Regions from separate parts of the Agrobacterium sp. A3-95 genome, predicted to be linked through region 3. Evidence: riboswitches for the same ligand, from Rfam matches in the RefSeq annotation. Region 3 holds a riboswitch; each other region holds the start of a gene.

Region 1 (10,662 bases), on a different contig from region 3:
TCCTTGATCGCTTAATAATAGTTTCTCACGGTGCAGACGCGCCGTGGCTGGATGCCGGATCTAGTCGTGCATGACGCATGAAAACGCGATGCGGTGACCTCATTTTTCCGCCCGCTCGAATAGCTCCTCAAAGCGCGGCTTCGCCCGGCCTGGGACCTCTACCGTCCTGTAGCTCTGCGGCAAAACCGCGTCCCCCACCTTGATCAGCATGACCATGCCCATGCCGTAATGCGGCGAGCATTTGATGCCGTAAAAACCTGGCTTTTCGAAACCGGTCTCGAATTCGTCGTTGATCCGGCTTTTGAAACCTTCAATATCTTCGGGAACCATACCATCGATCGTCGCGGCATTATGGCTCTTGTGGCTCGGCACGAAGCGCACGCGGTCGCCGGGAGCGATCTCCAGAAAATCGGGCTCGAACACCATGGAGCCCTTTTCGCCACGGTTCAGCATCTTCACCTCGAAGGTCTCGGCTCCGGCTTGAATGGAAAACCCTGTGGCCACAACCATGGCAAGTCCCGCGGAAACGCAAAGCTGTCGCGCGCCAAAGCGGAGATTTACAAGTCTTTTCAATTTCATCATCGTGCCGTTGCTTTCCTTGCGTGATCGGCCGCACCGTGGGCCGGCAGAAAACGAATATGTGAAAATCCGCTTTCATCCGTGGTGACGACGGATTGCACCCCGAACACATCGGCGATGGTCGCAGAGGTGAGGACCTCGCGCGGTGGGCCGACAGCGATCATTTCACCGCGATGCATGATGGCGACGCGGTCGCAGAACATGGCGGCGTGATTGAGATCATGCAGCGCCGCCACAACCGTCAGTCCCTGCCTGCGCACCAGATCGAGCAGGCCGATCTGGTGGCCGATATCGAGATGGTTGGTCGGCTCGTCCAGCAGCAGAATATGCGGCTCCTGCGCCAATGCGCGGGCAATGTGCAGGCGCTGGCGTTCGCCGCCGGAAAGGTGATGCCAGTTTCGCTCGGCCTTGTCCGCCATATCGACATTTCCGAGCGCTGCATCGACGATGGCATCGTCCTTTGGCGACCATGCGGAAAGCGGGCCGAGATAGGGCGTGCGCCCCAGTTCCACGGCCTGTCGCGCGCTGATGCGCTCGGTGGTTTCGGCCTGCTGCTCCACAAAGGCCAGCCTGCGGGCAAGTTCGCGCCGCCCGAATGTGGCAAGCCGTTCCTCACCAAGCATGACATGACCCCGACGCGGCATGCGAATGCCGGCCAGCATGGAAAGCAACGTGCTTTTGCCCGAACCGTTCGGCCCGATGATACCCAGAAACTCGCCCGTGGCGACCTCCAGCGAAACACCGCGCACGATGTCGAGATTGCCGGCATGGAAATGCAGATCGTGGGCGGATAATTTCATGACCGGCCTCTCTTCTGCCCGAGAATAAAGGCGAAGGCGGGCGCGCCGACCAGCGCAGTGATCACGCCGATCGGCAGCACCTGCCCCGGAATGACGGTGCGCGAGAGAATATCTGCGATGATCATGAAAATTGCACCGGTCAGCGCCGTCACCGGCAGCAACATGCCGTGGCGAACGCCAACGAAGATGCGCGCCGCATGCGGGATGACGAGACCGACGAAGCCGATAGAACCGACCAGCGACACCATGACTGCCGTCGTGACCGCCGAAACCGAGATCAGCACCGCATATACCCGGCGCACTGGAATACCGAGCGAAGCTGCTGCCTGACCGCCGAAAGCGAAAGCATCAAGCGCGCGTGCGTACCAGAGGCACACCCCAAGACCCGCAATACTGACCGGCAAAGCCAGCCAGACATCCGGCCAGCGCACGCCCGAAAGATTGCCCAGCAGCCAGAACATGATGCCGCGCGCCTGTTCGGCATTGGCGGATTTGGTGACGATGAACGACGTCATGGCGTTGAACAGTTGCGAACCGGCGACCCCCGCCAGGATGATGGCGCTGTTGCCGTGCCCTGCCCGCACCGCCAGAAGGCTGACAAGCGAAAAAGCCACAAAAGCTCCGATCAGGGCGCCGGCCGGCATCGTCAGGAACCCCGCCCCTAAGCCCAGAAGCGCCACGGCCACGGCCCCGGTTGAGGCGCCTGCGGAAATGCCGAGGATATAGGGATCGGCGAGCGGGTTGCGCAGAAGTGATTGAAGCACCGCACCGGCCAGCGCCAGCGAGGCGCCACAGCACGCGGCAACAACGGCGCGGCTGAGGCGGTAACTCCAGACGATGCCCTCATCTAGCGGCTCCAGCGGATAACCCGCATGGAAGACACGATTGGCAATGGTCTTTGCCACCACGTCGAACGGAATGGCAGTCTCGCCGATGGCCGCACCGGCCATCAGCGCGACGAGCAGCAGGGCGAGTGCGGCAAAAGCCAGACCCGCCCTGCCAAGATTGACGGAAAGACCGTTCACTTGGCGAGACCGGCTGTGGAAATCGCCTCGGCCAGCGTTTCAATGCCTTCGATCGTGCGGATGGTCGGGTTCATCGCCTGCGCGTCCATTTCGAAGACATGGGCCGCCTTGACGGCGGGCATGATGCTGGCAACCGGATCGGTAGCAAGGAACTTGAGCTTGACGGCGACGTCATCGGCGGGGAAACGCCGGCGGTCCATCTTGCCGGCAACGATCACGGACGGATTTGCCTTGGCGATGGTTTCCCAGCCAACAGTCGGCCATTCCTCATCGCTTTCGATAACGTTCTTCAGCCCGAGCGCGGACATGATGTAACCCGGCGCACCATTGCGGCCCGCCACGTAAGGATCGATATCCAGCTCGGCGCTGGAGAACCAGAAGACTGCTGAAATCTTGCCATTCGCCGAAGCGATCTTGGCGCGGGCGGCTTCCTCACGCTTTTTCAGGTCGGCAACGACTTCCTCGCCGCGATCCTGCACGTTGAAAATTTTCGCAAGGTCGCGGACCTCCTGGTAGATCAGGTCCATGGTGAAAACGGACTTGCGCACGCCGTCGCCGCCGCCGGAATTGTCCTTGCCCATGCAATCGGCAGGGGAGGTATAAACGGGAATACCGAGTTCGGCGAATTGCTCCGGTGTTCCGACAACGCCTTCGGGACCGATCTGCCACTGGAACTGCGTCGTCACGAGGTCCGGCCTCTTGCCAACCACCGCCTCGAAGCTCGGATCATTGTCGGCAAGCCGCTCCACCTTGGCATTGGCGTCTTCGTAACCCTTCAGAACCGGGCCGATCCACAGCGCCGTGCCTACCACCTGGTCGGCCACGCCGAGCAGATAGAGAACCTCGGTCGTGCTCTGGCCGACCGATACTGTGCGGGCGGGCGCCTGCTTGAAGGTGATTTCGTGGCCGCAGCTATTGATCGTCAGCGGATAGGTGGTTTCGGCAGCCTGAGCGGCACCGGCGGGCAAGGCCGCTAGTGCGACAGCCAGAAGACCGGCGGAAACCGGCAGGCGTTTGAAATGAAACATATGTTCTCCAGTCTAAATAAAGTGGCGTGATCCGCAGGCCGCGCGTCAAAACGCGTAGTGACAGAGCGACAACAAGTGTGGAGATGGAGAACGGGACTCTAAATACGTTTCCGCGGACGGAAAGGTCATAATCAGCTCCTCTTCCGGGCATCCCCGCCCGTAACGATGGTCAATATTATGACGGCAGGTCTCCTGGCTCGCGAATATGCGCCGTTCATCTGCCTTCCCGCACCTTGAAGGGTGCAGTGGCATGACGCTTTTCAGGCGTCACGAGGATGAGCGGCAATCCGCTTACAGTTGCGGGGGCAGCCACGGCATTGGGCGATAGAAATCACCCGCACCATGTTCCCTATTAATCCCTTTGCCCTTCGGCTTCAGGAACCGTCGCTTTCTGACATAAGGGGCAAGCGCCGGGGCGTCAATTGCGATAGTGCTGCTGCTCAGCACAAAGACGGACCCGCCAACGCGAAAATTTTTGTAGCGCCGGAAGGCGCCGGTTGCGGCGCGTCTTTGGACATGGTGGTAAGGGTTTCAATCACCACCAGCCCGGATTGCGCAATAAAATCAATAAAGAGACTATTGTCGCTGATGGTGTCGAGACGCACCAGCTCATCGTCCAGATCGGTAAAATGCCGCCTTACAAGCGCAATCGCATCCATGTCCGCACCCGCAACGACCGGACCGATAATGTGGCCCCGCCCTGCCGCACGGCGCAGCGCAAAAGCGGTAAGACGGTCCGCCTCAAACACACCGTAACCCGCATTCTGCGTCAAAAGTCGCTGCAAAACGTTCCGGCGCGAAACGCCAAAAGCCGCCCGGTCTAGTTCCACCACATCAGTCAGATGACCTGCGGATAACGGCTCTATTCGTTGTTTTCTGCCGGGCGGCGGTATCTCGAAAAGGCAATTCGCCCTTCCCCGGAACAGATATACTTTTTCCGTATCACCGGCAAAACCCAACCTTGAAAACAACCGCCGCGACGCTCCCGTCGCGTTCAACCGCAGGGAGACAGTGGGGAATTTTGCGACAAGTTTCTGCACAAGCCATGGTGCTACGCCATGCCCCTGCAAACGGGGCGAAACAATGACCATGCCAAGCGTCGCAAACCCCTGATCATAGGGAAAGAGCATCGCGGTTGCGACAACACGGTCGATCTCATCGAGCGCGGCGAGACCCACGCCGCATTGCCGCAGAAAACACCATTCATTCGCGTGATATCGCCATCCGACGGCCATGGAGAGTGCATGCAGATGATCGGCATCCACGTCCGCGATATCCACGGTCCGCAGCTCGAAACTATCGACTTTGAGCAGGTCCATAACCAACGGCCCTCATCCCCTACGGCTCACAACCTTCATTCGGTCCCGGCCTAGCCCACGACATCCGACGGTAGCCGGTTACGCCAGCACGAATTTTCTGAAAGCACTGGAAGGTCACAACAATCTACCGAAATCATTCGCATTTCAGCAGATAAACGTCGCAGTCCATTCTAAGCTTTCGGGATGACAATCCGGTCAGCGGAGACGACCATTGAACGCAATCGAAATCCTTGAGCGTCTCGTCGGTTTCCCGTCGGTCGTTGGAACCGCCAATGGCGATATTGCCGGCTGGATCGCCGATTATCTTGAAAGCCACGGCGCGAAAGTATCGCTGCTTGCGGGACCGGAGGGCGACCGCGCCAATCTCTTCGCCACCTTCGGCCCGGCCGATCGCGCCGGCTATGTTTTGTCCGGCCATATGGATGTCGTACCCGCCAGCGAGCCGGAATGGTCTTCCGATCCCTTTACACTGCGGGCGGAAAATGATCGTCTCTACGGGCGCGGAACCACCGACATGAAGGGTTTTCTGGCCACGGTTCTCGCCGCAGCGCCTGCATTTTCGCACATGGCGCTGAAACGTCCCGTGCATATCGCCTTTTCCTATGACGAGGAGGCGGGTTGCCGTGGCGTTCCGCATCTTCTCGCCAGATTGCCTGAACTGTGCGCCGCACCGGCGGGCGCAATTATCGGCGAACCGAGCAATATGCGGGCGGTTCGTGCACACAAGGGCAAAGCAGCAGCTCGCATTACCATCCGTGGCCGTTCCGGCCATTCGTCCCGCCCTGATCAGGGGGTGAATGCCATTCACCTGATGACCGGCATCATGGCAAAGGCCGTGGAGACGGCATATGAGCTGACGAAAGGCCCCTTTGAAGCGACTTTCGAGCCACCCTATTCCTCGCTGCAGATCGGCACGATGAAGGGCGGCCAGGCGATCAACATCATCCCCGATTTCTCGGCCATCGAGCTGGAAGCACGGGCGATTTCCGGCATATCGCCGCTTGAACTGCTCGGGCCGGTTCGCGCAAGCGTCGAGGCTCTTGCAGCAAAGGGTGTCGATATCGAATGGACGCCTATGAGCGATTATCCGGCGCTTTCGCTTGCAGCCAATGCTCCGCTTGTTCTGCTTCTGGAGGAATTGACCGGCACCCCCTGTCTCGCCGCCGTCAGCTACGGCACGGAGGCGGGGCTGTTCCAGGCGGCAGGCATCGACGCCATCATCTGCGGACCAGGAGATATCGGCCGCGCCCACAAGCCGGACGAGTTCATAACGACGGGCGAACTTTCGGCCTGCCAGTCGATGCTGGAAACACTCGCAAGCCGCTGTGCGGCTTGAACCTTCGGGAAGCATAGATTTCAGATGACGTTTCTCTTCAATTCCGACGCCAAGCGCGGCGAGATTTTCCGGCAGGCTCTAGCTGCAGAACTGCCTGATCTGCCGTTTTCGATGGATGCATCAACCGTCAATCCCGATGCAGTCCGTTACCTCATCACCTGGACGGTACCACAGGACATTGCCCGGTATCGCAATCTCGAAGTCCTGTTTTCGATTGGCGCGGGTGTCGACCAGTTTCACATCGAGGCGATCCCTGAGACGGTAAAGGTCGTACGCATGGTGGATGAGGGCATCATCCGCATGATGCAGGAATATATCTGCCTCGGCGTACTTTCCCTCCACCGCAACCTGCCGGTCTATTTAAACCAGCAGCGCCAGCAACTGTGGAATGCCCTGCCCCAGCGTCAGGCGGAAGAGTGCCGGGTGGGCGTTCTCGGCCTCGGCATGCTGGGCGTTGCTGCGCTGGAGCGGCTGAAACCTTTCGGCTTTCCGCTTTCCGGCTGGAGCCGCTCACAGCGTCAGATCGATGGCGTCACCTGCCATCATGGCGACGACGGCCTCAAATCCATTCTCTCCACCAGCGATATTCTCGTCTGCCTGCTGCCTCTCACCGAAGAGACCACGGGGCTTCTGAACTCCGAGCTTCTGGGGATGCTTCCCGAAGGGGCTGCTCTGGTTCACGCCGGGCGCGGCAAACAGCTCGATCATGACGCTTTGCTCGATGCACTCAACAGCGACAGGCTTTCAGGTGCGGTGATTGACGTTACCGATCCGGAGCCCCTGCCCAAAGACCACCGCTTCTGGACCCATCCGAAAATTCTTCTGACGCCGCATATTGCCAGCGTCACCCAGCCCCATTCCGCTGCCCGCACCGTCGTCGAAAATATCAAACGATACGAATCCGGTCTCGAACCGCTCGGCCTCGTTGACCGTAGCCGCGGATATTGATCCTACCGTTCCAAGAAAGGACACCCATGTCTCTCCTCAAGACCATCGACACCAATCCCGCCTTTGAACCGAAAGCCTCCAAGGCCCTGCCCGAACGCCTCATCGCCGGCGACCCGTCGTTCAAAACCTGGCCGCTAGATGAAGCCCGTGATGGCACCGTGCATACCGGCATCTGGGAAGCGACCCCCGGCGAAAGCCGCTCGATCAAGGGCGAGACATTCGAGTTCTGCCACATTCTCGAAGGCGTCATCGAGATCACACCGGAGGGCGGCGCGCCGCTGCGTTACACGGCGGGCGACAGCTTCGTCATGAAGCCCGGTTTCGTTGGCGTCTGGAAGACAATCGAAACCGTGCGCAAGATCTATGTGACCGTGAACGGATGATTTGCCGAACAGCATGCCTGGCATCCCGGCTGATGGAGAGGCATTTTTGAGAACAGCGATGGCTGGCAATCCGCAGGCGGATGCCAGCCATGGTTTACATGGGTATCCTGCCCGGATGCCTTTCGACCGGATTTACGGCCCTCGATCGGACCCGCCGCAAGGTTTTCGGCGCGGTCTTCCTGCCCGCCGAAGATTGCGCTGTGGGCCACCAGCAAAACAGGATTTTCGTTCACCGCCCCCGCCGCAGTCGGTCGATGCTGCTTGCCATCAGGGAGTAGCTTTGGCGCATATCCACAGAGGATCATCCATGACGCTCAGCTTCGATCCAGACAGCCTGTCCTTGCCGATCGGCCATTTCATCGGCGACCGGCTGATCCCGGCTAAAAACGGCATCGACATGCATCGTCCTTCGGACGGCATCGAATATGCCGGTTGCCCGAAGGCGGATGCGGCACTTGTCGATGAGGCGGTGCAAACCGCCAAAGCCGCACTGAAGAGCAGTAACTGGGGCGGCGTGCGCCCGCGTGAGCGCACCAGGGTGCTGCAACGCTGGGCAGACCTGATCGAGCAGGAAGCCGAGACGCTGGCGAAAATCGAGGCGCTCTCCTCAACCCGGCCCGTGGGCCACCTGATTGCCGGCGATATCGCCGTCACTGCCGAACAGATCCGCTTCTTTGCCGAATTTGCAGACAAGGAGGCCGGTGATCTCGTGCCGACCGACGATACAAGCGTCGGCATGATCATGACCGAGCCCTATGGCGTCGTGGGCGCCATTACGCCCTGGAATTTTCCGGTGTCCATGGCGGGCTGGAAGCTTGGCCCGGCACTCGCAGCCGGCAATGCCGTGGTGCTGAAACCATCGGAGATGACGCCCTTCTCCAGCATTTTCATGGCGCAACTCGCCATCAAGGCAGGGCTGCCCGCCGGGCTTATCAACATCGTGCTGGGTGACGGGCCAGTGACAGGCAATGCCATCACCGGCCATCCCGAAATTTCCAAGGTCAGCTTCACCGGATCGACGGCAGCAGGTTCGGCCATCATGGCAAATATCGCGCGTACCGGCGTCAAGCCCATGACGCTGGAACTGGGCGGCAAAAGTCCGCAGCTGGTTTTTGCAGATGCCGATATCGAAAAAGCCGCCGCCGCGATCGCCGGCAACATTCTGTCCAATGCCGGGCAGGCCTGCGTTGCCGGCTCGCGCATCATCGTTGAAGAGAGTGTCGCAGAGGCGCTTTCCGCCGCAATCGTCGCCCGCATGAAGACGGTGAAGCCCGGCCCGACCTGGGACGAAGCAACACAGTATTCGCCGATCATCTCCGAAGTGCAGCGCCAGCGCATTGACGGCATCGTGCAGGCGGCTGTCGCCCATGGCGGCGAATGCCTGACGGGCGGCGCGATCATGGACGGTCCGGGTTATTTCTACCAGCCGACCTTGATCGCAAATGTCGACCAGACCTCCCCTGCTGTCACAGAAGAGATATTCGGGCCAGTGCTGACCCTGCAAACCTTCAAGACGGAAGAAGAGGCGCTGGCGCTCGCCGATCATCCTACCTACGGTCTTGCCGCGGGTCTTTTCAGCCGCGATATCTCGCGCGTCATGCGCCTGTCTCGCGCCATCCAGGCTGGAACGATCTGGGTCAACCGTTATGGCCGCTCCCGCGACCATATCCTGCCGACCGGCGGTTACAAACGCTCCGGCATCGGCAAGGATCTCGGACGGGAGGCCTATCTCGCCAACCGCAAGAGCAAAAGCGTCCTGATCGGACTGTAACAGGGGAAACATCTTGAAAACGCATCGCATCGCACTCATTCCCGGAGACGGCATCGGCAAAAGCGTGACTGATGCCGCCTGGCAGGTTCTCAACACCGCAGCAAAAAGCTCCGGTTTTGCGCTTGAAGGCACCGAATTCCCCTGGTCCTGCGCCTTCTACAAGGAGACCGGCGCGATGATGCCGAAGGATGGCATCGAGACCCTGCGCGGCTTCGACGCCATTCTGCTGGGCGCGGTCGGCTGGCCAGCGGAGGTGCCGGATTCGGTATCGTTGCACGGCCTGCTTCTGCCGATCCGCAAGGCATTTGTGCAATACGCCAATATCCGCCCGCACCGGCTTCTGCCCGGCGTGCAGGGACCGTTGAAAGCGGATGGATTCGACATTCTCTGCATCCGCGAAAATACCGAAGGTGAATATTCCGGTGCCGGCGGACGCGTGCATCAGGGCACCGAAGACGAGGTCGCTGTCGAAACCTCCATCTTCACCCGCAAGGGGGTGGAACGCATCCTGCGCTTCGGCTTCGAGCAGGCGCAAAAGCGTCGCGGCAAGTTGGCTTCCGTCACCAAATCCAACGCCCAGAAATATTCGATGGTGTTCTGGGACGAGGTGACGCAAAAGCTCGCCGCCGAATATCCGGATGTTGAAGTTTCCAGTTATCATATCGACGCCATGGCGGCGCGCATGGTGATGGCGCCGGAAAGCCTTGATGTCGTGGTCGCCTCAAACCTCTTCGGCGATATTCTGACCGATCTCGGCGCAGCCATTCAGGGCGGCCTGGGTTTTGCCGCCTCCGCCAATATCAATCCCAACCGCACGGCACCCTCCATGTTCGAGCCGGTGCACGGTTCGGCCCCTGACATCGCCCATCTTGGCATTGCCAACCCCATCGCCGCCATCTGGTCCGGCGCCATGATGCTGGAGCATCTGGGTGAGGCGGATACGGCCAGGCGGGTCATGGCGGCGCTGGAAAAGGCGACCGGCCAGGGCATTGGCACCGTGCCGGGCAAGGACAAGACAGACGTAATAACTGCCGCAGTTCTCGCGGCTCTCGACTGATTTCGGAGACAGATAATGCAGGGCTTGAAGGACAAGGAACTCTTTCGCCAGATGGGTTTGATCGGCGGGGAATGGAAAGCGGCCGCATCAGGCAAGACGGTCGACGTGATCGACCCGGCGACGCAGGCGGTGATCGGCACCGTGCCGGATATGGGCAGCGTGGAAACCCGCGCGGCCATCGAAGCCGCCAACGCTGCCTTCGGGCCGTGGAAGAAGAAAACGCACGCGGAGCGCGCGGCGCTTCTGGAAAAATGGTTCGCGTTGATGATCGAACACATCGACGATCTCGGCCTGATGTTGACCATCGAACAGGGCAAGCCACTTGAAGAGGCCAAGGGCGAAATCCGTTACGGAGCATCCTTCGTCAAGTGGTTTGCGGAAGAAGGCCGACGCATCAGCGGCGGCACCATTCCCTC
Region 2 (10,662 bases), on a different contig from region 3:
GCTCTGTGTGGCGACAAACCCCTCTACAGGCCCACGAGCGTTCTCTCCCTGCACAACGATGGGCTCAAGGATTGTCGCGCCAACCGCACTGGCGCTTGACGAGGAGTTTTGCGGGTTGATCAAAAGGACCGTATTTGCGGTCGTAAATCGGAAAGTCAGGCCTGTGCCCGCGAGAAGACGTCTGAGCGCGCCCTCAGCCGAGAGATTTCCGGCTGTACCGACGCTGCGCAGGTTTGCCGGTAGAGGACCGTCAAAAGCGACATCGATACCGGTCACCGATGAGAAGCGCACCAGCGCAGCCGACAGGGGCTGACCGGAGATCGCAAATTCGTAGCTCTTGGCGGTCTGAGCAACTGCTCCTGTTGACAAGACGACGGTGGTGAAACTGGCGCAGGCGGCCAACAACATTATACGGTACAGTCTCATGCGAAAGCCGCCGGCTTGGTTTTTCTGTGTCACTCGTTTTGCCCCCTGCAAACGGACCAATACCCGAGCATTTTCGGGCTTCTGAACAGGGGACGTTTCAGCTTGGAAAAAACCTCGGTCGATTTTTTGATTTTTTATTGCGGATAGATCAACGTGAGCAAAGGCGAGTAGCTCGCAATACGGATAGGCAGGCCGTGCTCCAGACTTTCCAGTATCCGACCGGCCCTGCGCACGTCCACGATGATGCTGATCGGCCGGCGGGCCAGGGCTCTGTCCATGACAATCATCTTGCCGTAGCGCCATTTTGACAGGGCAGCAACGACATCCTCGAACGGAGCCGAGATGAAAACGAGCCTTCCGCTTCGCCACGAAAGTCTCGTCTCAATATCCGTCTGTGATGGCACCGACAGTTTGTCATTGGCGAAAAGCACGGACTGCCCCTCCTGGACGATCCGCTCTTGGCTCAACGATGAGACCTTTACCGTGTGTTCTGCAACCGCAACGACGATACCTTCCTCATGCATCCCAACGGAAAACTGAGTGCCAAGCGCTAAAGCTCTAAGGTCCCTACAATCAACAGAGAACGGTCGAGCAGCGTCCCGAGCGACCGTGAAAAACGCTTCGCCTTGTTGTAAAATGACGTGTCGCTGGCCCGCCGTGAAATGTAACGATATGGCGCTCGCCGTCGACAGTTCGGCAACCGATCCGTCGGGCAAGGAAAAGCGCGCGGTCTCTCCGACACCCGTCCGGTAATCTGTTTGCTGCCTTAAATATGCGTGCGTCCCAAGCCCGGCGGCGGTCAGGATAGCAAGTGCACCGCCGGATTTGAGGATTTTTCGCCGTCTGACAGATGCAGGGCTTGATACCTCTGGCAGGGCCGAGGCTCCAAGCCACAAACGCTCCAGTTCGGCATAGGCTCTCGCATGGGCCGGGCTTTGTTCGAGCCAAACCCTGAAATTGGCACGGTCGAGTGGTGTCGCGCTGTCATCGAGAAGCAGCGCGAACCATTCGGCTGCACGGCGTGATATCTCTGGATCATTGTCAGGAGAGTGCTCCTGAAGGGAAAAATCCTGCATCCGCCGCCTCATTCTTAGCCGCCATGCGACTTTTAGCGCTCGTAGTTGACCTCTGCACGCAACCGCTCAAGCGCCACGACCATGTGACCAAAGACCGTTTTGGGCGATATTCCCAGTCGTTCGCCAATCTCGACATATGTCAGGCCGTCAATACGAGCGAGGATAAAAACCTGCTGGGCGCGTGCAGGCATGTGTTCCAGTGCGGCCTGAACGCGAAGCAGTTCCTGACGGCTGATGGTAGCTGCTTCCGCAGATGGTGCGGGATCACGAATGGATTCAAGGCCTTCGATCCCGTCGACAAAGGGGGCGATCTTGCGGCGGCGTTCGTGATCAAGCGCAAGATTGCGGCCAGTAATCATGAAATAGGCTGCCAGGTCGACAACATCACGTAACAGGCCCGGCCGTTCCCAAAAGCGAAGAAAAGTATCCTGAAGGAGATCGGCAGTTGTCGCCGGGCAATGGACCCGACGGTAGATGACGCGCATCAGACGAGAGCGTACGCCCATAAAGGTCTCGAGGATTTCAGGGTGTTTTGCGCTTTCCATGAAAACGCTGCTACCATTGGCTCGGAATCAAATCAAGATAAGATGAAATTTGCAATCAAGTTTTTACGCCGCCAAGCGCTTGCGTATTGCAGCTGATTTGATCGGCTCGCCATTGATGCTTGCGATGCCCAGCAGCAATCTGCTCTTCGCAGAGCCTTCGCCGTACCCGGCGAAGGCGGAACCGACGCCATGCCGAATGTCACAGCTTGGCGTGTTGCCAGGACCAGATCTTGTTCCGACCTCTTTTTGGCTACCGCGAATACTGACCTGTGGACGCCGGCCTATCGAAAGTTAGATATAGAAAACCAGACTCGTGCCCCTGCCTTGGGCAAGCGGATGCTTCTATAGGTTGCAACCTGGGCGGCCGGGTGAGAGCCCGCATAATAACCAGATGCCATTTAAAAGGCACAGCTGATACGAAACGATTGAAATTTAGCTCTCTAGTTTTTCGTGGACGAGTTTTTGCGATTTCAACGCTAGCAGATGCCTATGATTTAGGCGATATCGAAAAATTTATTAATGCAATCTTAACGATGTTGCGTCGCAAAAAAACTTAGTGAACTATTTTAATACTGCGGGAGGAAAGGCTGTTCAACAAAACAGGAGTTGATATCATGCTGTTCCGCAATAGAGACAAAGAAGTGCGCCAAAGTGCGTCGGTGAAGCTGGCCTCCTATACTGTCCTTGGCGTTGTCGCCACGGTGTTTTCATCTTCTGTGTTTCCGCCGGTCTTCACATCCCAGACGAACCGCGCCCTCATCAATGCACCAGTCATTCCGCTGACGACACCGATCAGCGGTGTGGTAAAGATATCCGACAAGAACGGTAAGGCTGCTATTGAAAACGACAAGGTCGACAATACCACGCTCATCGGCCTGAAGGTGCAATTGGCAGCACTCGATAATGAACTTCGCCAGAAGAACGGAATTATTGGCGACTATGCCAGCCGCATCGACGATTTGAACAGGGATCTTGCCAGTCAGCAGACGGCGTTACTGCAAAGAACCGAGTCTGACCTACAGGCAGCCAATGCAGCCTTGCAGATGGTGACCTATTCGACCCGAATTGCAAAAGCGGAAGCCACGCGAAAACAGAAGCTGATGGCGAAGGGGATGTATTCTGGAATCGGAGAGGATATAGCGGACACAATACAACTTGAAGATACAAAGCTTCAAGCTGCCAAAGTCGCCGTTGACAAACTCACCAAGGAAATGAACTTCGCGCGCCAAGGCATCTATATCGGCTCCGATTTGCAATCGCTGCAAAATCTTCAGCAGGAAATTCGCACACGGTCCGCAGATCTGCTGCAGATCCGGATGCAGATGACCACCATGCAGACGCGCAAAAGCGAGCTCGAAACGCTGGCATCGGCGGAGAGCGCACGTATTGAAAGGCTGACCCGCGCCGATCTTTCCATTCCACCGGGCACAACGCTCTACAAGCCCGTGGCTGCGACCGGCCGTGAAGTGGTTGCAGGCGACACGCTGGCGGAGGCGCTTGACTGCCGCAACGCTTTCGTCGTGGCGATTTTTTCAGAGCGTCAGGCACAGGCGCTTTCCGTCGGTTCTCGGGTGAAGGTGAGTTCCGATGCCTGGGCGGAAGAATCCGATGGGGTGGTGGAGCGCCTGGTGCCGCGTACTACCGAACGTGTCGACCTCGATTATGCCGTGCCCTTTCCACCAACAGAGCGGCGAGAGCTCTACGCCTATATTCGCATGGACAGCAGGGCACAGGAAAAATTGACCGAGAACGGCGCCTGTTCGGTCGGCACGTGGGTAAGTGTGAGCCTGCCGCGCGAGTGGCTCGGCAAAACCCGGAACTATGTGCATGAAGCATCCGCCAGCCTGTTCCAGTTTGCAAAGACCTCCGTCAGCCAATTGCCGGATGTCAGGCAGGCCGCATGGGCACTGATCGAAACGTCGCGTGATACGCTATCCGCACACACTGGTATCGAGTGGCCACAACAGCGGCCGGACGTGCCTGGCCGGGCACATCAGCCCGATATCATCACCCAGCACCCTTTCGGCAATACGGATGCCACCGGAAAGGCACCGCGCACCCAATCCTGACACCCGCATGGATTGGACGGGCCCCTGCGGGAGTGCGTTGCAAACCCGCAGGGCGACCCACCACCTGTTTAAGACACTCGAAGCAACCTCATTCACGCGCGGCGTGCCGCGCGCCTGACCAACCATGAGGATAAGTCGATGTATTTCAGCCCTGATGGCGATGTTCAGTCGGTACTCTACGTCAATCTTGTCATTGCCCTTTGCGCGATCCTGTTTACCATACTGGCCGACCCGCGCAGGGTCCTGGACCGGTTGGTCTTCAGTGCGATTATGCTGCTGTCTCTTGGCCTTTACATATTTTGGCGCGCCACCGATACGCTGCCACCCTTCGAGCTTTCTCTGGAGACTGCCTGGAATTACATTTATTTCACCTTCGAGCTGATCTCCGTTCTTTACGCCATCGGCTCGATCCTGATCCTGACGAGGCGGACGGACTGGACTTTCCTGGCTGATAGAGGGGAAGCCGCGATTGCAACTAATCCCGATGCGCCACTCGTTGACGTCTTTATCTGCACCTACAACGAACCTTTGAACGTCCTTGAGAAGTCGGTTATCGCGGCCCAGGCCATGCAATATCCGCAGCTGCGTGTTTTTGTCTGCGACGACACGCGCAGGCCGGAAGTGCGGGACTATTGCGAGACGGTCGGCGTCAATTATGTGACGCGCCCGGACAATAGACATGCCAAGGCGGGAAATCTGAACAATGCACTTGAACACACCAATGCGCTGCCACAGGTTTCCGATTTCATCATGGTTCTGGATGCGGACTTCGCGCCACAGGCCAACTTCCTTCGTCGCGTAACCGGTCTTTTCGCCGATCCCAAGGTAGCGGTTGTGCAGACACCGCAATTTTACTTTAATTGCGACCCAATCCAGCACAACCTCGGCATCCGCAATTCCTTCGTCGATGATCAACGTGTATTCTTTGATGTATTCCAGCCGGCCAAGGACGCGGTCGGTTGCGCTTTCTGCGTCGGGACGAGTTTTGTCGTGCGGCGTGCGGCGGTCAACGAGCTCGGCGGGTTTCCGCATGATGCACTTTCCGAAGATATGCTGCTGACCTACCGCCTGATGGAGCGAGGTTACGTCACACGCTGGCTCAACGAAAAACTCAGTGTCGGTCTATCGGCTGAGGGCCTGCCAGAATATATCACGCAACGCACGCGGTGGTGCCTGGGCACCATTCAGATCGGCCTTCTGCGGACGGGACCATTGTGGCGTGGCAAGTTCACGCTGACACAAAGGCTGCATTATCTGCACGGGCTGTTTTGCTGGCTGTCGAAGCCTTTCATTCTCTGCCTGTTGCTGGCACCATCGATCTACTGGCTGACAGGCGTTTCCGCCCTTCAGGCCGACGAGCTGATGTTCATGAAATTTGGACTGTCGTCACTGGCTTTGTTTTGGGCCTACTCCACCTGGATATCGGGAAAACGCACCCTACCGCTGTTCACCGAAGTGACGCATGCGTTGACCGCTGTTCCCATCACCATCACCTTGTTTCAGGCTATGCGCAAACCCTTCGGACGTCCCTTTAAAGTCACGGAGAAAGGTGGTGACCGGTCACAGGTGCGCATTCACGGGCCCACAGCGCTATTTTTCGCAATCGTCACCGTCACCTCCGCGGTTTCAGTTCTGCTCGCCGTTTACGCATGGGACGCCCCTGTAGAATTTTCGGCGCGAGATTGTCTCAACCTGATCTGGTCGGCGGTCGCCATGGTGATTGCCTTCACCAGCCTCATCTGCTGCATTGAATTACCACGTGTCGACAAGGAAGAGCCGATCGGCGTGGATCTCGAAGGCCGATTGCGGTGCGCAAGCGAGGTGAAGGCGGTACGGATCGTGGCGCTTTCGACCGAAACCGCGACCCTGGAAGATTGCAACCGGTCTTATGCCGAGGCAGAGTCCCTGTATGTGCCCGAGGTGGGCTGGCTGCAGATCGATGCAACGAAGGTGTCGCAAACGCCCGGCAAATTCACTCTCACCCCCACTGCCGACCAGCATCGTGCAATCTTGAGGCTGCTTTTCCGCAATGCGCCCGAAAATGTCGCGGAACAGGGCGACCTCTTGAAGTCCATGCAGATGTTACTCGCAAGGGCCTTCAGCTAAGACAATTCGCGCCAAACCCGGGACCGTGCTCGACGTAAACCGCAAGCTAGAGGCGGGCTTGTTTGGAAGAGCGCCTACCAAACGGAAAACTCATGTCTGTCAAATCGATCGTCGCGACAGTTCTCATGACCTGCTTCACAACAGGAGTGGTCGCTGCTGGCGATGGGCGCACCGGTTCCGGATCAGTTCGCGACCGCCTTGCTGTGAGCTTGTGTGCGGGTCTCGTTGGGAAGATGGACAAATCCACCACCCCCTTCATATTTCGGAGCTTTGAGCCTGCACCAGGCGGCAAAGCGCTTGATCCCGCTCTTTCAAATGCGGGTTTCACCTATGACAATGCCTTGGCGACGATTGCCCTTTTTTCCTGTGGCAACGACGCCGAAGCAAAAAGGGTTGCCGATGCGCTGCTGCTCGCCGTCAACAACGATCGCTATTACAGCGATGGCCGCCTGCGCAACGCCTACCGTTCCGGCCCCGTTGCGAACGAAAATGATGCTATGCTTTTGCCCGGTTTCTGGAGTGAGGCCAGCAAGACGTGGGTCGAGGATGACTATCAGGTCGGCAGCGCAACGGGCAACCTGGCCTGGGCGGCACTTGCGCTTCTCACTGCCAGTGAACGATTAAGCAATCCGTCCTATGTGCAGGCAGCGACCAAACTCATGCGCTGGATCGATGCGCATACGGCGGGCGTCCGCGATATCGGCTACACAGGTGGCACATTCGGTCATGAGCCTGCACCGGCCAAACTCGAGTGGAAATCGACGGAACATAATCTCGATGTGTATGCCGTTGCGGGTTGGCTCGCCGAAATTGAGGGAGCGCGCGCCTGGCAGGCGATGCGGGACAAAACACGCAAATTTCTTGATGCGATGTGGAATGAGCAGCAGGGACGGTTTTACGTCGGCAGCCTACCCGGAAGCGACACACCCAACTCGAGCCAGTCCGGAATAGATTCCGAGCTCTGGCCCATTCTCGCCGTGCCGGAGTTTCGGGGCCGCAGTGGGCGTGTTCTGCATTGGGTTGATCGGCATTATGCGGTTGCGGGAGGTTTTGATTTTAACGACGATCAGGATGGTGTGTGGCTGGAAGGTACGGCCCAGGCCGCGCTGGCATTTCAGCAGGTCGGCGATGCCGAGCGGGCCGAGGCGCTGCTTGCCACCATCGCCGCACAAATATCTCCCGATAACCTGATCTACGCGACAGTCGGGGACGAACTGACGACCGGGCTGATGATCGGGCCGACCTCGACATTTGCCGACTTCAAATATTTCAGGTTGCCGCATGTCGGGGCCACTGCCTGGGCAATCCTTGCAGCGAAAGGCTGGAACCCTTTTCTTAGAAAAAGCAGTTGTATTCGTCTTTGTGAGGGATAATCGTCCGTTTCGGCGGCAGCAGAAGGATATTGCTCCAGGCCGTTGCGCCGGAGATTGAAAACTGGGACGCATGACGCTGCTGAAAGCGGCGAAAAGCGTAAAACCGCAACGTTGACTGCCGACTGGCAGTTCCAGTGGTTAAAGCCTAACGGTACGATCAACGAAGCCGAATACCGCCCACTGCCAGACCTGTCAGATGCCCGGTGCGGATCGGAACTTCCTGTGCACCTTCAACGACATGCGGCGGTCCGAAGGACCGAGCACAGATTCGGCGATGCTGTCGCGGATACGCGTCCGTGATGTTATCGGCCCGCTATTTAAGGGTGCTTGCCTTCGCTCATTCGCTATTTAATTCAAACGCCGATCCCTTAAATAGCGCTGCGCCGGCACAGTAGGGCATGTCCGAATAGCATCCCAACCTCCAGCGGGGCCGCTTCGTTGAAACGCCTGTGGCAGCCGAAATCATGCGCGCCTCCGGTTTCACCAGGCTGCTCCCGCGCCAGGAACTGTTCGTGGTGTGGTCTGATCCTTTCAACTGCGTGGCGCGAGACGTCTACTATTTCCCGGAAGCTGTCATCACGCATGCTTACCTGCGCTTGTCGGAATTGAACCGACAGTCGACGATTCATCTTTAGTTTGCCACGGCTAGGTCCGCGTATGTGAGAATCGCCTGACAACGCCGAATGCAACCTACTCGGTCGGAACCGACAATGGAAACGTAGACTTAAGGACATAAAGATATCGTTATATGATGTTGACCGATGACGTGGCTTACAATATGGTCGTCACGCCTAAGGTTCCCCAGTCGTTGCACGCAACGTGCCGGGGCTAAGAGGGAAGTCGGTGCTCCGTGTCATGCGGAAAAGCCGACGCTGCCCCCGCAACTGTAAGCGGCGAGCTGAAGTCCAATATGTCACTGGTTTACCCCGGGAAGACGGACGGAAGTGATGATCCGTGAGCCAGGAGACCTGCCTTTGGTGAAATAACGTCCACGGGCGGGGTGTCCCAGTGTGCCGTAGCAAAGGCTGCATTGTCGCGGCCCGTCTTGCTATGCGTCCGCAGACCCATGCCCCCAACTTTATAGGGGCACAACATGTCTCAGACCTGCATTTTTACGATCACGAGCGTACCCTTCGATGAGGACTATCGTCCTTCAGAACATACGCGCATCACCACCAATTTCGCCAATCTGGCCAGGGGCGAAACGCGGCAGGAAAACCTGCGCAATGTCATGCGCATGATCGACAGCCGCTTCAACGCCCTCGCTCACTGGGATAATCCCAAATCGGACCGATACTCGGTCGAGTTGGAGATCATTTCGGTCGATATGAGCTTCGATGTCGCAGGTGAAAAATTTCCCCTCATCGAGATACTGAAGACGACGATCATCGATCACAAATCCAGTGAACGTATCGACGGCATTGTGGGGAATAACTTCTCCTCCTATGTGCGAGACTACGACTTCAGCATTGTGCTGCCGGAGCATAACAAGAGCGTTCCTGCCTTCAGCATTCCGGCCGACTTCGGCGACCTGCATGGAAACCTGTTCAAGTCTTTTCTGCGGTCGGATGCCTACCGCTCGTACTTTCGCAAGACGCCGGTCATTTGCATCAGCGCCTCGACCAGCAAGACCTATTACCGGACCGAAAATCATCACCCCGTCATGGGCGTCGAATACCGGCAGAATGGGTTCTCGTCCACCGACCAGTATTTCGGGAAAATGGGATTGCAGGTTCGCTACTTCATGCCTGCAGGCAGCGTTGCGCCGTTGGCCTTCTACTTTGTTGGGGACTTGCTGGGCGACTACTCCAATATTGAGCTAATCGGCGTCATCAGCACGATGGAAACGTTTCAGAGAATTTATCGCCCCGAAATCTACAATGCGAACGCAGCAGCCGGGACATTTTACCAGCCCAACCTGAAGCACCAGGACTATTCGCTGACCCGGGTCATTTACGATCGCGACGAACGAAATCGCTTGGCGGTGGATCAGGGTAAGTTCACCGAAAAACACTTCATCAAGCCATACCGCGCCGTCCTTGAGCAATTGTTTGCTCACCGCCCCGCCTGAGCATCACTTAGAAGAGGTCCCATCGTGAAGAAACTTCTCCCCACATCGACCGCTGGCAGCCTGCCGAAACCCTCCTGGCTTGCGCAGCCCGAAAAACTATGGTCGCCCTGGAAGCTGGAGGGCAAGGAATTACTGGAAGGCAAGAGAGACGCCCTGCGCCTTTCACTGGACGATCAGCAACGTGCCGGCATCGACATCGTCAGTGATGGCGAGCAAACACGCCAACATTTCGTCACGACTTTCATCGAGCACCTCGACGGGGTCGATTTTGCAAAACGCGAGACAGTCAGAATTCGCGATCGCTACGATGCGAGTGTCCCGACAGTCGTCGGCGCCGTGTCTCGCCAGAAGTCCGTGTTCGTCGAAGACGCCAAGTTTTTGCGCCAGCAGACCAAACAACCCATCAAATGGGCTTTGCCGGGTCCGATGACGATGATCGATACTCTCTTTGATGGCCATTATAAGAGCCGTGAAAAGCTTGCCTGGGAATTTGCCGTGATACTTAACGAGGAAGCAAAGGAATTGGAGGCTGCCGGCGTCGATGTCATCCAGTTCGACGAACCTGCGTTCAACGTTTTCTTTGACGATGTGAATGACTGGGGTGTCGCCACTTTGGACAGGGCAATTGAAGGGCTGAAGTGCGAGACCGCCGTCCATATCTGCTATGGTTACGGCATAAAGGCCAATACGGATTGGAAAAAGACACTCGGGTCAGAATGGCGGCAGTATGAGGAAACTCTCCCCAAGCTGCAGAAATCCGGCATCGGTATGATCTCCCTCGAATGCCACAATTCTCATGTCCCAATGGATCTTCTGGAACTTGTTCGAGGTAAGAAAGTGATGGTCGGGGCCATCGATGTGGCAAGCAATACCATCGAAACCCCGGAGGAAGTCGCTGCAACGCTGCGAAAGGCGCTTAAGTTTGTTGACGCGGATCAACTTTGCCCCTGCACCGATTGCGGCATGGCCCCCCTGTCTCGTCGTGTGGCAAGAGAC
Region 3 (10,662 bases):
GATTGACGGGCGCACCGACCGGCTGGATTTCTGCAAGGACCATCTCGGCGTTGCCCATACGGTGACGCTTGGCGAGGGCGACAAGGATCGCCTGTCGGATATCACCGGCGGCGATTTCTTCGATGCCGTTTTTGATGCGACCGGTAATCCTAAAGCCATGGAGCGTGGCTTTTCCTTCGTCGGCCACGGTGGTTCCTATGTGCTGGTTTCCATCGTTGCCAGCGATATCTCCTTCAACGATCCGGAGTTTCACAAGCGCGAAACCACGCTGCTCGGCAGCCGCAACGCCACGCCGGAGGATTTCGAGCGGGTGTTGCAGGCGCTGCGGGAAGGCAAGGTACCGGAGGCACTCATCACTCACCGCATGACACTTGCCGATGTGCCTTCCAAATTCGCCGGGCTGATCGATCCGAAAGCCGGAGTCATCAAGGGCATGGTGGAGGTCGCATGACGACCGACACACCCATCCTGCAATTCGGTACCAGCCGCTTTCTTCTGGCGCATGCGGATTTGTTCATTTCGCAGGCGCTGGAAAAAGGCGAGGCCCTCGGGCGCATCGCAATCGTTCAGACGACCGGCAATGCGGAGAGCCTGAAGCGTGTGGCAGCATTGAACGATGGCACGCCCTATCCGGTGCGCATTCGCGGCATTCGCGACGGGCAAGAGGTGGATGAGGAAATTCCAGGTAAGGCTGTCGCGCGCGCGCTGACGGCGGCGGCCGACTGGGCCGAGGTGCGGCGCATCGCCTGCGGGGCAGGGGTCATTCTGTCCAATACGGGTGACCGCGGTTATGAGCTGGATTCGTTCGACGGGCCGGGTCTTGCCGACGACTTCACGCTTGTACCAAAGAGTTTTCCGGCAAAGCTCTGCCTGTTGCTGCTGGAACGTTTTCAGACCAATCCGGAAGCCCCTGTATCGATCTTTCCTTGCGAGCTTGTTCCGCGCAACGGCGACCGGTTGAAAGAGGTTGTTCGCCAGCTTGCCGACGAATGGCAGCTGCCGGCGGGTTTTGGCTTCTACCTGAATGAGAAATGCCGTTTTGCCAACAGCCTTGTAGACCGCATCGTTTCCGAGCCGATCGATCCGGTTGGCGCAGTTGCCGAGCCCTATGCGCTTTGGGCAATCGAGAAGCAGGAGGGCCTTGTTCTGCCCTGCACCCACCCTGCGGTGGTGCTGACTGATGATCTCGACCGCTATGAAAAGCTAAAGCTGTTCCTGCTCAATCTTGGCCATTCATATCTGGCGGAGCGATGGTTGCGGGATGCCCGTGAGAAAGACGAGACGGTGCGGCAGGCAATGGCCGACGATGCGCTTTCGGGAGATCTGGAAACGCTCTGGCGGGACGAGGTTCTGCCGGTCTTTGCCGCAGAAGGCATGGGAGAAGAAGCGCAAGCCTATATCAGTGCTGTGCGGGAGCGTTTCCTGAACCCCTTTCTCGCCCACCGGCTCGCGGACATTTCAGGCAATCACGATGAAAAGAAACGCCGTCGTTTTGTCCCGGTCATCGCAGCGGCGGAACGTCTGGGGTTAAACGTGCCGCAGCAGAAACTGCGTGCGGCGCTCGCCACCATCAAGCAATAACGGAGTTTTGTATGCAGCGCATGGGAATGGTCATCGGCGTCAAACCGGACATGATTGCGGAATATAGAAGACTGCACGCCGCCGTCTGGCCCGAAATTCTGGCGCTCATCAGCGATTGCAACATCCGCAACTACACGATCTTCCTGCGCGAACCGGAAAATCTGCTGTTCGGATATTGGGAATATCACGGCACCGATTTCAGCGCCGATATGGCGAAGATGGCGGCAAGCCCAAAGAACCAGGAATGGTGGTCTTTCACCATTCCCTGCCAGCAACCACTCGAAAGCCGCAAGGAGGGCGAGTGGTGGGCAATGATGGAAGAAACCTTCCACCACGACTGAACGATTTCCTTTGACACTGACCGCGAGTGAACGGCCATGACCAAAATTACTGATCTGCGAGTTTTCGACCTGCGTTTTCCGACCTCCCAGAGCCTTGATGGTTCGGATGCGATGAACCCCGACCCGGATTATTCGGCGGCTTACGTCATTCTCGACACCGATGAACCGGAACTGAAAGGCCACGGGCTGACCTTCACCATTGGCCGCGGCAATGAGATTTGCTGCATGGCCATCAAGGCGATGCGCCATCTGGTGGTCGGAACCGATCTCGCCACGGTGACCGAGAACCCCGGCAAATACTGGCGCCACCTGACTGGTGATAGCCAGCTTCGCTGGATCGGCCCGGACAAGGGCGCGATGCATCTCGCCACCGGCGCTGTCGTAAATGCTGTCTGGGATTTGCTGGCCAAAAAGGCGGGAAAGCCGGTCTGGCAGCTTGTTGCCGATATGAGCCCGGAAGAAATCGCCGATATCGTCGATTACCGTTATCTGACTGACGTGCTGACGAAGGACGATGCGCTTGCGATCCTCAAAAAAGCCGAAAGCGGCAAAAAGGAACGTATCGAGACGCTGAAGAACGAAGGCTACGCCTGCTACACCACATCAGCCGGCTGGCTCGGTTATGACGACGCCAAGCTGCGCCGTCTTTGCCAGGAAGCGATCGATGCCGGTTTCAACCATGTAAAGATGAAGGTTGGCCGTGATCTCGAAGACGATATCCGCCGCCTCACCATCGCCCGCGAGGTGATCGGCCCCGACCGTTATCTGATGATCGACGCCAACCAGGTGTGGGAAGTGGATCAGGCGATTGAATGGGTCAAGCAACTTGCCTTCGCCAAGCCCTTCTTCATTGAAGAGCCGACCAGCCCGGACGATGTCGCCGGCCATCGCAAGATCCGTGCAGCCATCGGCTCCGTGAAGGTGGCAACCGGCGAAATGTGCCAGAACCGTATCATGTTCAAGCAGTTCATCGCCGAAGGTGCAATCGACGTCGTGCAGATCGACAGCTGCCGCATGGGTGGTCTCAACGAGGTGCTGGCGGTTCTGTTGATTGCTGCCAAATACAATTTGCCGGTCTGGCCGCATGCCGGTGGCGTCGGCCTTTGCGAATATGTGCAGCATCTGTCGATGATCGACTATCTCGTGGTTTCCGGCACCAAGGAAGGCCGCGTGATCGAATATGTCGACCATCTGCACGAGCATTTCATCGAACCCTGCGATATTCGCAATGCCGCGTACATGCCGCCGAAGCTGCCCGGTTTCTCCATTGAAATGAAGCCGGATTCTATTGCGACCTACACGTTCAAGGGATGATTGAAGGATAACAGCGCTTCCGTGAGGCGCTGCCACTCCGCTTCGCTGCCGGGAAGGCCGAAACGCATGTCGTTCGGCCTTTCATCAAAAATGCGCACCAGAATGCCGTGCAGGCCAAGGTGATCGAACAGTTCTTTGGCCCGGTGGTCCCGCACCAGGGTAAACAGGGACGTACCGCCGGCAATCTTCAGGCCCGCTTTTTCCAGCAATTCACTCATACGCTGTGCTTCTGCCGCAAGCCGGAGGCGCATGGATGATTGCCATTCCCTGTCTGCCAAAGCCTGCGTCGCGATATTGAGCGCCGGCCCGGATACTGCCCAGGGGCCAAGCCTTGCCTCCAGCTCGGCAGCGATGTCGGGATGCGCAAGCGCAAAACCGAGCCGGACCCCTGCCATGCCATAGAACTTGCCGAAGGATCGCAGTACCACCAGCGCGTCGCGCCCTGCGACATTTGCAAGGCTTTCCGTATGTCCCGTCTCGATAAAGGCCTCGTCTACGACGAGCAGGCCGCCTTTGCGGCGCATCGCCTCGGCCAGCGACAACAAAGCTTCTCGATCCGTGATGCGACCATCGGGGTTGTTGGGATTGACCACCACCGCATAGTCGTAAGCTGACAGACCACTAATATGGTCTACCTCGGTCACTGTCAGTCCGGCCATGCGCGCGGTTCGGGCATGTTCGGCATAAGCGGGTGAGAGCACGGCTCCGCTTTTCGCTCCGCGCTCGAGTGCCAGGTGAGCCAGCAATGGCATCAGCATCTGGGTGCCGGGGGACAATGCCACATGCCCCGAGGATGGTGCGCCGAAAGAGGCGACGGCCAGCCTTTTCAATTCTTGGGCCGCGTCAGGCTCCGGCAGGCGGGCAAATGCGCTGGCGGGAACGGGAGAATGCGGGTAGGAGTGCGGATTGATCCCGGTCGACAGGTCGATCCACGGTTCCGGCGCTTCAGGAAACATCAGACGCGCCTTGCCGAGATTGCCGCCGTGACGGATCGCAGCCTGCGCTTTTTCCGGTACCTTATCGCCCATGTTCTTCGCTCTCGCTTTCCTGTCGCTCTTGATCGAACGCCTGACTGGATATCCGGACTGGCTGTTCAAACGCATCGGTCATCCCGTCACCTGGATCGGTTCGCTTATCGCGCTGCTGGACAAAAAATGGAACCGGGAGAGTGCTTCATTTTCGCAGCGCAAGGCGGCAGGCGTCGTGGCGCTTTCCGTTTTTCTGGCGCTGACGGTGCTTGTTGCATGGTTAGTGCAATCGGTTCTGCTTTTATTGCCCCTTGGTCTGTTGCTTGTTGCGGTGCTTGGGGCGTCACTTCCGGCCCAAAAAAGTCTGGAACAGCATGTGGAGGCCGTCGCCATTGCGCTGGAACGCGAGGGGATTGACGGCGGGCGCAAAGCTGTCTCCATGATCGTCGGGCGCGATCCGCAGGCGCTGGATGAGGCGGCAATCTGCCGGGCGGCAATTGAAAGCCTGGCTGAGAATTTCTCTGACGGCATTGTCGCCCCTTCCCTCTGGCTTGGTCTTCTGGGGCTGCCAGGCGGTGCGGGTTATAAGGCAATCAACACGGCCGACAGCATGATCGGTCATCGCTCGCCACGCCATGAGGCCTTTGGTTGGGCGTCGGCCCGGCTGGACGACCTGGTCAATTTGCCGGCATCGAGACTGAGCGGCGGTCTTCTCGTGGTCGCCGCGTTTTTCGTGAAGGGTGCATCACCGAAAGGGGCAATTGCCGCGATACGCCGCGATGCGCGGCATCACCGCTCTCCCAATGCCGGCTGGCCGGAGGCGGCATTGGCCGGGGCACTGAGCTTTGCGCTGGCCGGGCCGCGCTCCTATGGCGGGCAGATGATCGAGGCTCGTTTCATGGGCGAAGGCGGAAGAGCGACACTGGTTGCTGGCGATATTCGCACGGCGCTCAGGCTGGCGAGGATCGCAGACTTCCTGCTGATCGCGCTGTTCGGATTGCTGGCAATCCTTATCGCGCTATAGAAAGCAGTCTGTCGAGATCGAGGTGGTTCTCCATATGGGCCGCCAGGCGATCAAGAACGGCATGCACCTGCGCATCATAGTTCAGTTGCGTGCTCTGCCCACCAAGGCGCTCAAGCCACGCCCCGCGTTGGCGGTCATCCGCAAACAGGCCGTGGATATAGGTGCCTAAGATGCGGCCATCGGGCGAAATTGCGCCATCGGCATGCCCGTCAATGGTCGAAAATGGCAGGTTGCCCGCAGCACCCGTCGTTTCGCCAACATGCATTTCATAGCCGGATAAGGGAATTCCGTCGAAACTTTGTCCCTGGACGGAAACGAGCCTCTTGTCACCGGTCAAAACCGTCGTCACATCCAACAGGCCCAACCCATCGACCGTCATTGGTGGTCCTTCGATGCCGTCAGGGTCGGCAACGGTTTTTCCAAGCATCTGGTATCCGCCGCAGAGACCGAGAACATAACCGCCGCGGCGCACATGTGCCTTGATGTCGATGTCGAGGCCTGCATTTTTCAGCACGGCGAGATCAGCTATGGTGGATTTCGAACCGCAGAGCAGAACCAGCCGGCAATCGGCGGGAATGGTCTCGCCCTGCCGCACTCGGATCAGCTCCACATCCGGCTCCATGTCGAGCGGATCCAGATCGTCGAAATTGGAGATATGCGGCAGGATTGGCACGGCAATGCGGATTTTCGCGCCGGGCTTTTGTTGCGCCGGGCCGGTAAGCCCAAGGGCGTCCTCCGCTGGCAATTTCGCAGCATCGGAAAAATGCGGCAACAGCCCGATGGACGCCCAGCCGGTCTTTTCCGCGATCATCCGCATGCCGTCTGAAAACAGCGTAGGGTCACCGCGAAAGCGGTTCACGATGAAGCCCTCTATCATCGCGGCATCATCGCGTTCGAGAACGGTTTTTGTGCCCACGAGGCTGGCGATGACCCCGCCCCGGTCGATATCGCCGATCAGGATCACGGGAGCATCTGCGGCGCGGGCAAAACCCATATTGGCGATGTCGTTAGCGCGGAGGTTGATTTCGGAAGCACTTCCCGCCCCTTCCACCAGCACCAGATCGGCCTGTTGTTTCAGGTGCTCGAAGCTCTCCAGCACATGCGGCATCAGCCCGGCTTTCATGTGCTGATAATCGGCTGCCTTGGCATTGCCGACAATTTTGCCCTGTACGACGACCTGTGCGCCGGTTTCGCTCTGCGGCTTTAAAAGCACCGGGTTCATGTGAACCGACAGCGGAACGCCTGCTGCCCGCGCCTGCAGCGCCTGCGCGCGACCGATCTCGCCGCCATCGGCAGTGACCGCCGCATTGTTCGACATGTTCTGCGGCTTGAACGGCATGACGGACAGGCCACGCCTGACGAAGGCGCGGGCAAGGCCAGCCACCATCAGCGATTTGCCGACATCCGAGCCGGTTCCCTGAAACATCAGCACACGTGCAGTCATGTCAGTATTCTATCCCGGCCTGCGCCTTTACGCCCGCCTTGAAGTGATGTTTGACGAGGGTCATTTCCGTCACCATGTCGGCAGCGTCGATCAACGGTTGTTTGGCGTTGCGGCCGGTAACGATGACATGCAGATCGGATCTACGGTTGGAAAGCGTTTCGACGACCTCTTCCAGCGGCAGGTAATCATAGCGGAGCGCAATGTTCAGTTCGTCGAGAACCAGCAATCCGATCGTCTCGTCAGCCATCAGTGCTTTCGCTTCCTCCCAGGCCTTTGTAGCCGCCGCGACATCGCGCTTGAGGTCCTGCGTGTCCCAGGTAAACCCCTCGCCCATGGTGCGCCATTCCACCCTGTCGCCGAACAAAGTCAGGGCCTGCTGTTCACCCGTCGACCATGCGCCCTTGATGAATTGGACGACGCCGACCCGCCGCCCGGTGCCGAGCATGCGCAAAGCGAGGCCGAAAGCGGCCGTGGATTTGCCTTTACCAGGGCCGGTATTGATCATCAGCAGACCTTTTTCGATGGTCTTTTCCGCGACTTCGGCATCCTGAACCGTCTTGCGGTTGACCATTTTCTGCCGGTGGCGTTCGGCTTCGCTGTCGCTGATATCGCGTGTCATCGCGTTTTCCTTCTCGTCCAGCGGCGCGGGACCGTATGCCCCCACCATTCGGAGCGGCGACTATACTCAATTTGCCGCACCCGGCAATCGACAAGCCGGCAGCATTGACCGTCACGCCCGTTCAGCCTAAGGGTAAGGCACTGACGGTCTTTTCCCGGCAACGGGAAAAGCTAAGAGGGAACACGGTTCCACCCCATAACGGGTCATTCCGTGGCTGCCCCCGCAACTGTAAGCGGTAAGCCCGCACTATGAAGCCACTGGACCATAAAATTGGCCCGGGAAGGTGGTGCAGGGTGTTTTAAAGCCGCAAGCCAGGAGACCTGCCGTTTCAGGAAAAAACGTCTCCCGGGCGGGGTGCTCCGGTCAGCCGGTCGAATTGATTTGCAGCCGCGCTTTTCAGTGCGCTGTTTTCGACATCCGCACCCCGATGAGTTTAAAGGCGCGGAAAGCGGAACGGTTTGGATATTACCACAACATCTTCTTGTGCGGACGGGACAATGGAAGCCAACACAGCTTCCGGCGTGGTCGTTTTTGTCTGCCGAAGCTGTCGCGACGACACCGATCCCAATGCGGAGCCGCGCCCCGGCACCATCCTTGCGGAAGCTGCCATCGCAAAAGCGCGTGAATCCGGCATCGATGTTCGCTCCGTCAATTGCCTTGCCAATTGCAAACGCGGCCTCAGTGCCGTGCTGCGCGGTGCCGATGGCTGGTCCTATGTATTCGGCGGGCTGACGCCCAACGATGCGGAAGACCTGCTCACGGGCGCGCAAATGCTGGCCGCCTCCGCAGATGGCCTGATGCCTTGGCGCGGCCGCCCCGACACATTGAAGCGCTGCATGGTGGCGCGCATTCCCCCATTCGATTTTACCGAGGAGAGATCATGAGCACCCTTCTGGACCGCGTTCCCTGCACCATCGTCACTGGCTTTCTGGGGGCTGGAAAAACCACGCTGCTGCGCGGTCTCCTAGAAAAGCTTGATGGCAAGCGGCTTGCCATCATCGTCAACGAATTCGGTGATATCGGCATCGATGGGGATATCCTCAAGGGATGCGGCATTGAGAGCTGCCCGGAGGAAAACATCGTCGAGCTGGCCAATGGCTGCATCTGCTGCACGGTGGCGGATGATTTCCAGCCGGCCATCGAGCAGATTCTGAGCCGCCAGCCGAAGGTGGAGCATATCCTCATCGAGACCTCCGGCCTTGCCCTGCCCAAGCCGCTGGTGCAGGCATTTCAATGGCCGGCCATCAAGAGCCGCGTGACGGTTGACGCTGTGGTTGCCGTGGTGGATGGCGCTGCCCTTGCCGAGGGTCAGGTGGCGCATGACATGGAAGCCCTTGCCGCCCAGCGCGCAAATGACGAAGCCCTCGATCACGACGATCCGGTCGAAGAGGTTTTCGAGGACCAGATCGCCTGTGCCGATCTTATCGTGCTGACCAAGGCGGATCTGCTCGATAGCGCCGGTCTGGAAAAGGCGAAAGCTCATATTCTCGAGCATTTGCCGCGGGCCGCAAAGATCGTCGTCGCCTCGAATGGCGTCATCGATCCGGCCGTGCTGATCGGCCTCGGTCTTGCGGTTGAAGAGGATATCGAAAACCGCCGCACCCATCACGATGGTGAACTCGACCACGAACATGACGATTTCGACAGCTTCGTCATCGACCTGCCGGCCGTGATCGATCCGGAAGCGCTGGCGGCTCGTATTGCCAAGACGGCGGCTGCGGAAAATGTTCTGCGCATCAAAGGTTTCGTCGAAGTATCCACCAAGCCGATGCGCCTGCAGGTGCAGGCAGTCGGTAGCCGCGTCAACCATTATTACGACCGTCCCTGGGCGGTCGGTGAAGAGCGCCGCAGCCGCCTCGTCGTCATAGGCGAAAAGGGCCTCAACCGCGAAAAGATCGAACAGATGCTGGCCGCCTGATAGAAATGCACATTCTCGCCACCACATCTTCGTCTCTGGACGACCTGATCGAGCCGGTTGATCTCAACCAGCCGCGATCGGACGTGGTGATGCTGTCTTTTTCGGCAAGCGATCTTGCCGGGCTGGAACAGGCATGGCGGCAGGCAGAGGGCGCGCTTCCGTCCCTGTCTGCCGCCAACCTCTCCGAGCTTCGGCATCCGATGTCGGTCGATCTGTGGATTGAAAAGACGGCCGAACATGCCCGTGTCATCCTTATCCGGATTCTCGGCGGCGCGGAACGCTGGCGCTATGGCGTCGATCAGCTCAGCACGATGGCGCGGCGACGTGGCATAAAACTTATGCTCCTGCCGGGTGAATGCAGTGAGAGAGACGAAAAGCTCGAAGCAGTCTCGACTGTTGATCGCCAGACGTTGGCGTCCGTCCTCGCCTTCTTCCGCGAGGGTGGGCGGGAAAATATGGACCGGCTTGCCATTGGTCTTGCTGCCCTTGTAGGTGGTGGCGCATGGCCAGATATCGAGGCTCAACCGCTGCCGAAAGCCGGCTTTTACCGGCCGGGTAAAGGCGTCGTGGATCAGGCGGAAGCCTGCGCCGGTTTTCCCGCCGTTGCAGCTGTCCTTCCCATTCTCTTTTACCGCTCCATGCTTCTTGCGGCCGATGCGGCGCCCGTGGATGCGCTTTTTAACGCGCTCTCTCAGCGCGGTTTTGCGCCATTGCCGATTTTCGTCAGCGGCCTCAAGGATGGGGAGGCGATCCGCTTTCTCGAAACCGTACTGCCCGAACTCCAGCCCGCCGCCATCGTTGCCGCCACGGCTTTTGCCAGCCAGATGGACGACAGCGGTAAAACCCTGTTTGACCGCCTCGGCGTGACGGTGTTTCAGGTGGTTATGGCGACGACGCGACGGGACGGCTGGGCGGAAAATGCGCGCGGTCTCAACCCTTCCGATCTTGCCATGCATGTAGTTCTGCCGGAACTCGATGGCCGGATTCTTGCTGGCGCAATCTCATTCAAGCAGGTGCGGACTGATGGCGGTATCAGCCTCATCAATGTACCGGAGGCTGATCGCGTCGAACAGGTGGCAAACCGAATCGCTGCCTTTCTGCAATTAAAACAGTCCACGCCACAGGAACGGCGGATCGTCATTCTGATGCCGGATTATCCCGGTGCTGCGCCGGGGCGCACGGGTTATGCCGTTGGTCTTGATGTGCCGCAAAGCGTGCTTGAAATGCTGCGCGATCTGGCCGCGGCAGGATATGTGGTCTCGGATATTCCCGAAACGGCGCGGGCTTTGCTGCGTTGTGTCGAGCAGCAGGAAGCGGCTGTCGAACTTTCAGACTATCGTGATTTTCTTTTGGGTTTGCCTGAAGGGGTTGCCGCCTCCGTGGATAGCACGTGGGGTTCGGCCGAACAGGACGACGCACTAACCGACGGCGCATTCCGTTTTCGCGTCGCCCG

What was found. Region 3 has a riboswitch for cobalamin ahead of ACQZ5Y_RS15025 (DUF1636 family protein). Riboswitches for the same ligand answer to the same signal wherever they lie in the genome.
Region 1: it holds a riboswitch for cobalamin, as region 3 does, so the genes downstream of both, ACQZ5Y_RS08265 (ABC transporter substrate-binding protein) here and ACQZ5Y_RS15025 (DUF1636 family protein) in region 3, are expected to answer to the same signal.
Region 2: it holds a riboswitch for cobalamin, as region 3 does, so the genes downstream of both, ACQZ5Y_RS16705 (DUF1852 domain-containing protein) here and ACQZ5Y_RS15025 (DUF1636 family protein) in region 3, are expected to answer to the same signal.

What each region holds. Positions count from the first base shown of each region.
Region 1 is NZ_JBNWDR010000002.1:571,743-582,404, reverse strand. It holds gene ACQZ5Y_RS08280 (pseudoazurin) at 100-582, opposite strand; gene ACQZ5Y_RS08275 (ABC transporter ATP-binding protein) at 579-1,379, opposite strand; gene ACQZ5Y_RS08270 (iron chelate uptake ABC transporter family permease subunit) at 1,376-2,404, opposite strand; gene ACQZ5Y_RS08265 (ABC transporter substrate-binding protein) at 2,401-3,432, opposite strand; cobalamin riboswitch at 3,598-3,833, opposite strand; gene ACQZ5Y_RS08260 (GNAT family N-acetyltransferase) at 3,873-4,751, opposite strand; gene argE (acetylornithine deacetylase) at 4,963-6,087, shown strand; gene ACQZ5Y_RS08250 (2-hydroxyacid dehydrogenase) at 6,112-7,035, shown strand; gene ACQZ5Y_RS08245 (cupin domain-containing protein) at 7,062-7,418, shown strand; gene ACQZ5Y_RS08240 (hypothetical protein) at 7,508-7,696, shown strand; gene ACQZ5Y_RS08235 (aldehyde dehydrogenase family protein) at 7,726-9,189, shown strand; gene ACQZ5Y_RS08230 (tartrate dehydrogenase) at 9,203-10,246, shown strand; gene ACQZ5Y_RS08225 (NAD-dependent succinate-semialdehyde dehydrogenase) at 10,262-10,662, shown strand, end outside.
Region 2 is NZ_JBNWDR010000006.1:92,892-103,553, reverse strand. It holds gene ACQZ5Y_RS16740 (TonB-dependent siderophore receptor) at 1-459, opposite strand, end outside; gene ACQZ5Y_RS16735 (FecR family protein) at 561-1,502, opposite strand; gene ACQZ5Y_RS16730 (RNA polymerase sigma factor) at 1,535-2,047, opposite strand; gene ACQZ5Y_RS16725 (HlyD family secretion protein) at 2,662-4,116, shown strand; gene ACQZ5Y_RS16720 (glycosyltransferase family 2 protein) at 4,255-6,222, shown strand; gene ACQZ5Y_RS16715 (hypothetical protein) at 6,315-7,595, shown strand; gene ACQZ5Y_RS16710 (hypothetical protein) at 8,045-8,230, shown strand; cobalamin riboswitch at 8,373-8,585, shown strand; gene ACQZ5Y_RS16705 (DUF1852 domain-containing protein) at 8,689-9,666, shown strand; gene ACQZ5Y_RS16700 (methionine synthase) at 9,691-10,662, shown strand, end outside.
Region 3 is NZ_JBNWDR010000005.1:80,774-91,435, forward strand. It holds gene ACQZ5Y_RS14985 (zinc-binding alcohol dehydrogenase family protein) at 1-451, shown strand, start outside; gene ACQZ5Y_RS14990 (mannitol dehydrogenase family protein) at 448-1,581, shown strand; gene ACQZ5Y_RS14995 (L-rhamnose mutarotase) at 1,593-1,922, shown strand; gene ACQZ5Y_RS15000 (L-fuconate dehydratase) at 1,959-3,236, shown strand; gene cobD (threonine-phosphate decarboxylase CobD) at 3,218-4,264, opposite strand; gene cbiB (adenosylcobinamide-phosphate synthase CbiB) at 4,263-5,228, shown strand; gene ACQZ5Y_RS15015 (cobyric acid synthase) at 5,215-6,672, opposite strand; gene cobO (cob(I)yrinic acid a,c-diamide adenosyltransferase) at 6,674-7,291, opposite strand; cobalamin riboswitch at 7,419-7,633, shown strand; gene ACQZ5Y_RS15025 (DUF1636 family protein) at 7,789-8,175, shown strand; gene cobW (cobalamin biosynthesis protein CobW) at 8,172-9,209, shown strand; gene cobN (cobaltochelatase subunit CobN) at 9,215-10,662, shown strand, end outside.